2 regions of the Pseudomonas sp. F3-2 genome follow, and region 1 is predicted to be linked to the other one. Evidence: predicted binding sites of a transcription regulator. Region 1 holds the regulator's gene; the other holds the start of a gene.

What was found. The regulator FliA, encoded in region 1, starts transcription of late flagellar genes. The targets are predictions, from matches to a motif close to CTAAAGTTTNNNNNNNNNNNGCCGNTAA.
Region 2: the regulator FliA is predicted to act here: its motif matches at 3,991-4,018, upstream of AAGQ88_RS21080 (methyl-accepting chemotaxis protein).

What each region holds. Positions count from the first base shown of each region.
Region 1 covers NZ_CP152388.1:4,085,527-4,090,909, forward strand. The annotation lists gene AAGQ88_RS18480 (chemotaxis protein CheA) at 1-1,784, opposite strand, end outside; gene AAGQ88_RS18485 (protein phosphatase CheZ) at 1,928-2,716, opposite strand; gene AAGQ88_RS18490 (chemotaxis response regulator CheY) at 2,736-3,110, opposite strand; gene fliA (RNA polymerase sigma factor FliA) at 3,375-4,115, opposite strand; gene fleN (flagellar synthesis regulator FleN) at 4,112-4,945, opposite strand; gene flhF (flagellar biosynthesis protein FlhF) at 5,064-5,383, opposite strand, start outside.
Region 2 covers NZ_CP152388.1:4,688,958-4,694,340, forward strand. The annotation lists gene AAGQ88_RS21065 (chemotaxis protein CheW) at 1-366, opposite strand, end outside; gene AAGQ88_RS21070 (CheR family methyltransferase) at 363-1,661, opposite strand; gene AAGQ88_RS21075 (chemotaxis protein CheW) at 1,658-2,194, opposite strand; gene AAGQ88_RS21080 (methyl-accepting chemotaxis protein) at 2,204-3,826, opposite strand; gene AAGQ88_RS21085 (tellurite resistance TerB family protein) at 4,162-4,878, opposite strand; gene AAGQ88_RS21090 (LysR substrate-binding domain-containing protein) at 5,057-5,383, shown strand, end outside.

The sequences.
Region 1 (5,383 bases):
AGCTGGGCAATCTTGGTTTTCACCACGTCCATGCCCACGCCACGGCCGGACACGTCGGAAATCTCGGTCTTGGTCGAGAAGCCCGGCGCGAAAATCAGGTTGTAGCAATCGGTGTCGCTCAGACGATCTGCGGCATCCTTGTCCATGACCCCGCGCTTGACTGCGATGGCACGCAGCACTGCCGGGTCCATGCCTTTGCCGTCATCGGAAATCGACAGCAGGATGTGGTCGCCTTCCTGTTCCGCCGAGAGCACCACGCGACCGCCCCGGGCCTTGCCCGATGCTTCACGCTCTTCCGGGGATTCGATGCCGTGGTCAACCGCGTTGCGCACCAAGTGCACCAGCGGGTCGGCCAGCGCCTCGACCAGGTTCTTGTCCAGGTCGGTTTCTTCACCCACCAGTTCAAGGTTGATTTCTTTCTTGAGCTGACGCGCCAGATCGCGGACCAGTCGCGGGAAGCGACCGAAGACTTTCTTGATCGGCTGCATGCGGGTTTTCATCACCGCGGTCTGCAGGTCAGCGGTGACCACGTCCAGATTGGACACGGCCTTGGACATGGCTTCGTCCGAGCTGTTGGCACCCAGGCGTACCAGACGGTTACGCACCAGCACCAGCTCGCCGACCATGTTCATGATTTCGTCCAGCCGCGCGGTGTCGACGCGCACGGTGGTTTCCGCTTCGGCCGGCGGCTTCTCGCCAGCGGCAGGTGCCGGGGCACGAGCGGCGGCAGGTGCGGCGGCTGGAGCGGCCTTGGCCGGGGCAGCGGTAGCCGGGGCAGGCGCTGCTTTGGCAGGCTCGACTTTTGGCGCTTCGACCTTGGCGGGCTCGGCCTTCTTCACCGGTGCGACGGCGGTGGCGGCCACGCCCGGTTCGAATTTGCCTTTACCGTGAAGCTGATCGAGCAAGTCTTCGAATTCGTTTTCAGTGATTTCGTCGCCCGAGCCTTTCGCCTCGGTGGCGGCCGGCGCTGCAGCGGCAGCAGCCACAGGGGCAGCGGCACCGGCTTCGGGCGAGAACGAGCCCTTGCCATGCAGTTGATCGAGCAATGCTTCGAATTCGTCGTCGGTGATTTCGTCGCTGGCGGCTTCGGAAGCCGGCGCCGCGGCGGCAGCTGGTGCGACCGCATCGACGGCGAACTGGCCCTTGCCGTGCAACTGATCCAGCAGCGATTCGAATTCGGCGTCAGTGATCTCGTCGCTTGGCGCGTCGCCAGACGACTGTGCAGGCGTCGCCGGGGCCGGGGTCGAAGCAACGGCACCCGCCGCTTCGGCCTTGACCGCATTCAGCGAGTCCAGCAGTTGTTCGAATTCCTGATCGGTGATGTCTTCGGACGGCGCTTCGGCCACCGGCTCCGGCGCCACAGGAGCGGGCGCGGCAGCCACTTCGTCAGCCGACGCAGGCTCTGCCAGGCGGGAAAGCGCAGCAAGCAGTTCAGGCGTGGCCGGCGTGATGTCCGAACGCTCGCGCACCTGACCGAACATGCTGTTGACGGTGTCCAGGGCTTCGAGCACAACGTCCATGAGTTCCGCGTCGACCCGGCGCTCACCTTTGCGCAGGATGTCGAACACGTTTTCGGCGATGTGACAGCATTCAACCAGCTCGTTGAGCTGGAGGAAGCCGGCGCCCCCTTTTACAGTGTGAAAACCGCGAAAAATTGCATTGAGCAGGTCCGCATCGTCCGGCCGGCTTTCCAGCTCGACCAACTGCTCGGACAACTGCTCCAGAATCTCGCCGGCCTCTACCAGAAAATCCTGAAGGATTTCTTCATCGGCGCCGAAGCTCATTGGGGGTGCTCCTAAAATTAACCGTCAAACCGATCCGGAAGCTGTTCGGCGATCTGCGCGCATTGCCTTCGTCGAAGCATTGGCGCGCAGCTCAACAGCCACTTTCACATAGAACCCTGAATCGCAGACCCGCAAGCGGGAATCTAGAAGCCAAGGCTGGATAGCAGATCGTCTACATCATCCTGACCGGATACGACGTCTTCACGTTTATCGGCATGAATCTGCGGACCTTCACCCTTGGAATGAAGTTTTTCCTGTTCTTTTTGCTGACGGAACACTTCCTGGTCGTGTTCGATCCCTGCAAAGCGATCGACCTGACTGGCCATCAGCACCAGCTTGAGCAGATTGCTCTCCACTTCGGTGACCAGTGTGGTCACACGCTTGATGACCTGGCCGGTGAGGTCCTGGTAATCCTGAGCCAGCAGAATGTCGTTCAGGTGGCTGGCGACCTCGGCGGTCTCCTTCTCGCTGCGCGTCAGAAAACCATCGACGCGGCGGGCCAGATCACGAAACTCATCGGCACCGATCTCGCGACGCATGAAGCGTCCCCAATCGGCGCTCAAGGCCTTGGCATCGGCACTGAGGCCATTCATCAACGGCGTGCTCTGCTCGACCAGGTCCATGGTGCGGTTGGCCGCACCTTCCGTCAGCCTGACAACATACGACAGGCGTTCGGTGGCATCGGTGATCTGGGACACTTCTTCGGCTTGCGGCATGTGCGGGTCAATCTGGAAATTGACGATCGCACTGTGCAGCTCGCGCGTCAGTTTGCCGACTTCCTGATACAGGCCGCGATCCCGGGTCTGATTAAGCTCATGGATGAGTTGCACGGCATCGCCGAACTTGCCTTTTTCAAGGCTCGCGACGAGTTCTTGTGCATGTTTCTTCAGGGTCGACTCGAAGTCACCCATTGTCGAATCTTTGGAATCCATAGCGCCCTCGCAGCGGACATCAGCTATTGACGCGCTCGAATATCTTCTCGATCTTTTCTTTGAGCACTTGCGCGGTGAATGGCTTGACCACGTAGCCGTTCACACCGGCCTGAGCGGCTTCGATGATCTGCTCGCGCTTGGCTTCGGCAGTGACCATCAATACCGGCAAGTGACGCAGACGCTCGTCGGCGCGGACCTGACGCAACAGGTCGATGCCGGACATGCCGGGCATGTTCCAGTCAGTCACCAGAAAGTCAAAAGCCCCGCTCTGCAGCATCGGCAATGCGGTGGTACCGTCATCTGCTTCGGCCGTGTTGGTGAACCCAAGGTCACGCAACAGGTTTTTTATGATCCGCCGCATCGTTGAGAAGTCATCAACGATGAGGATTTTCATGTTCTTGTCCAATTCGACCTCCAAGCAGTCTTTAACGCGCCCAGCACCTGGACGCGCGTTCAATCAATACCGGCACAACCCAGTGATCGGCTCTACGAAAATAATAAGGGATGGTGCACATCGAGGGGTCACGAACACGGCGCAACAGGCCGTTCAAAGACCTGATCCGACCGGCTCCTGCCTTGTCTCTCCTGCTTCCCACACCACATTCAGCACAGCCGGTCTTACTTGCAACACGCGAACACCCTGTTCACGTGCGATGAATCAGCGCGCGCGCCACTCTCCCAACCGTCCACGCAACCGCGCGGCGCACTGGCTATGCAGCTGGCTGACCCGAGATTCGCTGACCCCCAGGACCTCACCGATTTCCTTGAGGTTCAGCTCTTCGTCGTAATACAGCGCCAGCACCAGGCGTTCACGCTCCGGCAGATTGGCGATGGCATCCGCCAGCGCAGCCTGGAAACGTTCGTCTTCCAGATCGCGCGACGGCTCCAGCGACTGGCTCGCGCCGTCCTCGTGCAGCCCTTCATGCTCGCCGTCCTGCAACAGGTCGTCGAAGCTGAACAGGCGACTGCCCAAGGTATCGTTCAAAATCCCGTAGTAATCATCGAGACTCAATTGAAGTTCGGCAGCAACCTCGTGATCTTTAGCGTCACGGCCGGTTTTTGCTTCAATTGCACGAATCGCGTCGCTGACCATGCGCGTATTCCGGTGAACCGAGCGTGGCGCCCAGTCGCCCTTGCGCACTTCGTCGAGCATCGCGCCGCGAATACGAATACCCGCGTAAGTCTCGAAACTCGCACCTTTGGTGGAGTCGTACTTGGTCGACACCTCGAGCAGACCGATCATGCCGGCCTGGATCAGGTCCTCGACCTGAACACTGGCCGGCAGTCGCGCCAGCAGGTGGTAAGCGATGCGCTTGACCAGCGGGGCATAACGCTCGATCAGTTCGTACTGGGAATCTTTGGATGATTTGCTGTACATGCGATAGCCACTTGCGGTCATGACACGGGCCCTGCGCTGGTCTGATGCACCAGGCGTTCAACGAAAAACTCAAGGTGACCGCGCGGGTTCGCCGGCAGCGGCCAGGTATCGACCTTCTGCGCGATGGCCTTGAACGCCAGCGCACATTTGGAACGCGGGAACGCTTCGTACACCGCACGCTGCTTCTGGACCGCCTTGCGCACGCACTCGTCGTACGGAACGGCGCCAACGTATTGCAGCGCGACATCGAGGAAACGGTCAGTCACTTTGGTCAGCTTGGCGAACAGGTTGCGCCCTTCCTGCGGGCTCTGCGCCATGTTGGCCAGCACGCGGAAGCGGTTCATGCCGTAGTCGCGATTGAGCAGCTTGATCAGCGCGTAAGCGTCAGTGATCGAAGTGGGCTCATCGCACACCACCAGCAGGACTTCCTGAGCGGCGCGCACGAAGCTGACCACCGACTCGCCGATCCCGGCAGCGGTATCGATCACCAGCACATCCAGGTTGTCGCCGATGTCGCTGAACGCCTGAATCAGACCGGCATGCTGCGCCGGAGTCAGGTGCACCATGCTCTGCGTGCCGGAAGCGGCCGGCACGATGCGTACGCCGCCCGGCCCCTGCAGCAGCACGTCGCGCAGCTCGCAGCGGCCCTCGATGACATCCGCAAGCGTGCGTTTGGGCGTCAGCCCCAGCAATACGTCGACGTTGGCCAGACCCAGATCGGCGTCCAGCAACATGACGCGACGCCCGAGCTCGGCCAGCGCCAGTGAAAGATTCACTGAAACGTTGGTCTTGCCGACGCCACCTTTGCCACCGGTCACCGCGATAACCTGTACGGGATGCATGCTGCCCATGTTAATTTTTTACCTTGTCTTGCTTAGACCTAAGCCACATGTAGGGCTGCACGTTCAGAGTGTGAACAATGCCTGGCAGACCATCGATGCAGGTATATTCCAGTGTCATTTTCCCTACCTAGCCCGCACGCTTGCCGGGACTGTGATAAAGATCCGCAAACATATCCGCCATCGCTTCCTCGCTAGGCTCCTCCTGCATCTGCACACTGACAGCCCGGCTTACCAACTGGTGCCGGCGTGGCAAATGCAGATCATCCGGTATCCGTGGACCATCGGTGAGATAGGCCACAGGCAGTTCGTGAGTGACCGCCAGGCTGAGGACTTCGCCCAGGCTGGCCGTCTCGTCGAGTTTGGTCAGGATGCACCCGGCCAGACCGCAACGTTTGTAACTGTGATACGCCGCCGTCAGCACCTGCTTCTGGCTGGTGGTGGCCAATA
Region 2 (5,383 bases), 600 kb from region 1:
GGCAACGCCGAGCAAGGCGCGCGAGCGTTGATGCGGCAGCGAGTGGATCGCTTGCACCGGAGACACTTCGACCAGGCAACGCGTCGGCAGGCCGAGCCACTCCTCGCCCAGCCGGAAGACCACGATGGAGCGGGTCTTGACGTCGCTTGCCAGCTCCTCGCTGTGCATCGACACCCGTTGCTCCTGCGCCAGCGCGTAGCGGTCCAGCAGGCGCGTGGCGGCCGCCGAATACACCGAGCAGTTGCGGCAGTGAATATGCTCCACCAGCAGCGGGCAGGACCGGTCGCCATGAATGCCGATGCGGTTCCAGCAGTCGTCGATGGCCTGTGCGTCGTCGCTGACCAGCTCTGTGTGTACGCCGCTCATCGATTGTGTCCTTCTTTATTCACGCCCCGCGCGGCGCGTTCCTGCAAGCGACGCGCCCCGGCGCTGTCACCCTGAGCGGCCAGCAGCGCGGCCAGTTGCGCCAATGCTTCGGGGTGCTGCGGCTGCATGTACAGCGCTTTGCGGTAGAAACGCTGGGCTGCGGCCGCCTCGCCGGTCACTTCACTGAGCAGGCCTTGCCAGTAAAACACCGCCGCAATGGGCTCATGACGCCTGAGGTACTGCTCGCAAGCGGCTTTGGCTTCGGCGGTGCGGCCTTCATTGGCCAGCGCCGCAATGCTGCCCAGCAAGGCTGCGGCCTCGCTGTTCCCTGGCGACTGAACGTCAGCGGGTCGGGCGGGCGACAACGGCGCGAATGGCTTGAGGGTGCTCTGACTGCGCGCGGCAGGCATGACAGGTCTGGCAACGCGCGCAGGCGGTTCCACCGGCAGCGGCGGTCGTGCAGGCGCGGCAACGATGGCCAGCGGTTCGGGGCTCGCGTCATCGCGGCGTCGGAACGCAAACGACTGCGCGATACCGATCGACACCATGCCCATGCGCCCCAACAGGCTGCCCTCGGCAGGACCGATAAACAGCACGCCGTCGTCGCGGGTCATGCACTTGAGCGCTTCAAAACCCTGGCGCTGGGTGTCGACATCGAAGTAGATCAGCAGGTTGCGGCAGAACACGAAATCGTATGCCGACTGTGCCACCAGCAAGGTCGGATCCAGCAGATTGCCGGGCTGAAACACCACTTGTTCGCGCACCCGGTCCTGCAGACGGAAGCCGTCCTCGACCGGATCGAAATAGCGCTCGCGAAAGGTCAGCCGCTCACCACGAAATGAATTTTTGCCATACACGCCTCGACGCGCACGCTGGATCGAAAGCGGGCTGATGTCGATGGCTTCGACCTTGAACTGCGCCGCCTGCAAACCGGCGTCGAACAAGGCCATGGCGATGGAATAAGGCTCCTCGCCCGTCGAACACGGCAGGCTCAGGATGCGCAGCGGCCGGACGCCGCCGAGCTGTTCCAGACGCGCACTGGCGAGTTTGCCCAGGGTGGCGAAGGATTCCGGATACCGGAAAAACCAGGTCTCCGGGACAATCACCGCTTCGATCAGCGCCTGTTGTTCGTCGGGCGAGCGCTGCAACAGTTGCCAGTAAGCGTCATGGCCGTCGAGCCGGGAAGTGGTGCATCGCTGGCGCACGGCGCGCTCGATGATGGCCTCGCCCACCGACGCCACGTCCAGCCCGATGCGATCCTTGAGGAACGCGAAGAAGCGCGCGTCGCTGCTCATGGCGCGTCCTCAAATGGTTCGAGGCTCAGGGGCGTTTCGGGAAACAGCAATTCGCGCACCGCATCGCTGAGCAGATCATCCACGCGAATCCACTGCAGCAAGCCGAGCTCATCTTCGCGAACCGGCCCAAGATACGGCGCCTGACGATTGTCCAGGCCGTAGTGCTTGAACTCGTCCGGGGCGCAACGCAAAGTATCGGTCGCCTGTTCGAGAATCAGCCCGAGCCACTGCGGTGCACGTTCGGCATGCGCTCGGTAGTGCACCAGCACCAGTCGGGTACTGGTGCGCGACTGCGCTGCGTGCCCGAACGTCAGTGCACTCAGGTCAATCACCGGCACCACCGCGCCACGGTGGGCGAACACGCCGGCCACCCAGTGCGGCGCATGAGCGATGGGCTTGAGCACCAGACGCGGCAGCACTTCGGCGACGGCCGTGGCCTCCAGCGCATAGCGTTCCGCGCCGATGCGAAACAGCAGGAACAGCTTGTTTTTCGGCACGACCACGGCGCTGCGTTTGGCTGAATGCTCGATCATGGCCCGGACTCAGACCTTGAAACGCGACACGCCGCTGCGCAGCCCGACCGCCACCTGGCTCAGCTCGTCGATGGCAAAGCTGGCCTGACGCAGCGACTCGACCGTCTGGCTGCTGGCATCTCCCAGCTGCACCAGCGCCTGATTGATCTGTTCGGCGCCAGTGGCCTGCGCCTGCATGCCTTCATTGACCATCAACACGCGCGGCGCCAGGGCCTGGACCTGATGAATGATCTGCGAGAGCTGCTCGCCCACCTGCGTCACTTCGAACATGCCGCGACGCACTTCTTCGGAAAACTTGTCCATGCCCATCACACCTGCCGACACCGCCGACTGGATCTCGCGAACCATCTGTTCGATGTCGTAGGTGGCAACGGCCGTCTGGTCAGCCAGACGCCGCACTTCGGTAGCGACCACGGCAAAACCACGGCCGTATTCGCCGGCTTTTTCAGCCTCGATCGCAGCGTTGAGCGACAGCAGGTTGGTCTGGTCGGCCACCTTGACGATGGTCACCACCACCTGATTGATGTTGCCGGCTTTCTCGTTGAGGATCGCCAGCTTGGAATTCACCAGATCGGCCGCGCCCATGACCGAATGCATGGTCTCTTCCATGCGCGCCAGGCCTTGCTGGCCGGAGCCGGCGAGAATGGATGCCTGATCGGCAGCCGATGTCACCTCGGTCATGGTGCGCACCAGATCACGCGAGGTCGCGGCAATCTCACGGGAGGTCGCGCCGATTTCCGTGGTGGTCGCCGCGGTCTCGGTGGCGGTCGCCTGCTGCTGCTTTGATGTGGCGGCGATTTCAGTGACCGAGGTCGTGACCTGCACCGACGAACGCTGCGCCTGCGAAACCAGCGCGGCCAGTTCGGTGACCATATCGTTGAAACCGGTCTGCACCGAGCCGAATTCGTCATTGCGATCCAGCGTCAGACGGCTGCTCAGATCGCCGGTGCGCATGGTTTCGAGAATCCGCACGATGCGGTTCATCGGCGCCAGAATCGTGCGCATCAGCAGCAGGCCACAGGCAACAGCGGCCAGAATGGCGACCACGAGGGAGATCCCCATGCTGATTTTCGCGGTCAGAACGGCAGACGAGATATTGGCGGTCGCCTGATCGGCCACGGCCTTGTTGGCAACGATGAGGTCATTGAGTTGCTTGCGGCCCTGAAGCCAGATCGGATTGACCTGTCCATAGAATACGGTGCGGGCGGTGGCGTAATCGCCGGACTGATACGCCTTGAGCACGTCGCTCAACAGCCGCGCATACGTTTCTCGCTGTTTCTCGAAGACCCCGAAGTTGTTGCGATCGGTGTCGTCGAAGATGGTCTTCTTGTAGCCGTCGATCTGGCTTTGCAGGCGGTTTTCGAAGTCGATGTACTGATCTTGCTCGGCGCGGGTCAACTCACGCGCTTTGCCTTCACCGATCAATTCGAGCGTGCGGATATAACTTTCACCCCAGGCGCTGCGCACCAACGTACTGAAATAGACCCCCGGCAATGCATCTTCGCCAACCGCCTCTTCACTGTTCTGGATCGAGAGCAGCCGGGTGTATGACACGACCACCATCAGCAGCATGATGGCGATGATTACAGCGAAGCTCGCCAAGATACGTTGACGCAATGTCCAGTTCTTCACAGTCAGCCCTCAAGAGTTCAACACCGGCAAAACCGGGTTCAAGAAGCGGACCGACGAACGGCCCAAAGCGAGCGGAGTATAGCCTAGTGACCTACCAATTAACTGGGCTGTTTCCGACATAGATAACGCAAAAACGCACAGATATTAGGGAAATATCTGACAGGCTATCGGCGTGTGGGGAAATTGCTTGATGGCAATGAGAAAGGCATTACCCGAAGTGCTTGCACAGGTTGCGATCGCGCTGGGCCAGCCGGTCTCCGGAAGGACAACCGGCATTTGTCCGGATCCGGCTGCGACCCCGCGCTCTTGCTGCAACGGCGCTTGATAGATGCGAATTACTGCGCCTGGCGCACCTGAGCTTCCAGCTTGGTCTTTAGTTCAGGCGCGAGTTTCAATTGTTTGGCCAACTCATCCAGATAAGCGCGCTCCATGAAGTGCTCTTCGTCGACCATCATGACGCTGGCCAGGTACATCTCGGCAGCGATTTCTGGCGTGCGCGCGGACCGGGCGACGTCGACCGGATCCAGAGGCTTGTTCAACTCGGCGTGCAGCCAATGCTGCAATTCGCTGTCACCGGTGATGCGGGTGAACTCGCCTTCGATGAGCTCGCGTTCGCGCTCGTCCACATGCCCGTCGGCCTTGGCCGCCGCGACGAGGGCTCGCAGAATCGCCTCACTGTGCTGCTCGACCTGCGCGGGCGGAACGCGGTCGACTGTCTGCGGCGCAGCAGACTGGGCCACGCCCTGACTGGCCTGCCAGTTGCCATACGCCTTGTAGGCCAGTACGCCCAACGCCGCCAGACCACCGTAAGTCAACGCCTTGCCGCCGATCTTGCGAGCGCTTTTGTTGCCCAGCAACAAACCCATCGCACCGGCTGCCAGCGCGCCGCCACCGGCCCCGGAAAGCAATCCGCCCAGATTGCCGCCGCCCACTTTACCCAACAGGTCGCCAACACCCCCTTGCGCGCCTTTGCCCTGCACACCGGCCGCCTTGTTCTGCAGCAGGTCCTGACCGGATTTCAACAGTTGATCGAGCAAGCCTCGCGTGTTCATGAATCCACCTCGGTAGATGAGACAAAAAGAATCAGCTCGCAGAGTAAGAGGAAGTCGGCCACGCCTGAGCACCCGCTGTGCTTCTGAATGTTGCAACGAGTCTCTCAGCCGCTAGTCGTCCATCGGGAAAAACGATATACAGTGCCGAACACCTGAAAAAACGAATGAGCTGATCGCCATGATGACGCTGCGCCAGATTCGTCACTTCATCGCCGTTGCGGAAACCGGCTCGATCTCGGCCGCAGCGCAGGCGGTGTTCATTTCTCAATCGACGCTGACCCTGGCGATCCAGCAACTGGAAGAAGACATCGGCGTCAGCCTGTTCAGCCGACACGCAAAAGGCATGACCCTGACCCATCAGGGGCATCAGTTTCTGCGTCAGGCGCATCTGATCCTCGCGACGGTGGAGAACGCCAAACGCAGCCTGCAACACAGCGCCGATCAAGTGGCCGGGCAATTGGTCATCGGCGTCACCAGCCTGGTCGCCGGCTACTATCTGGCGGAC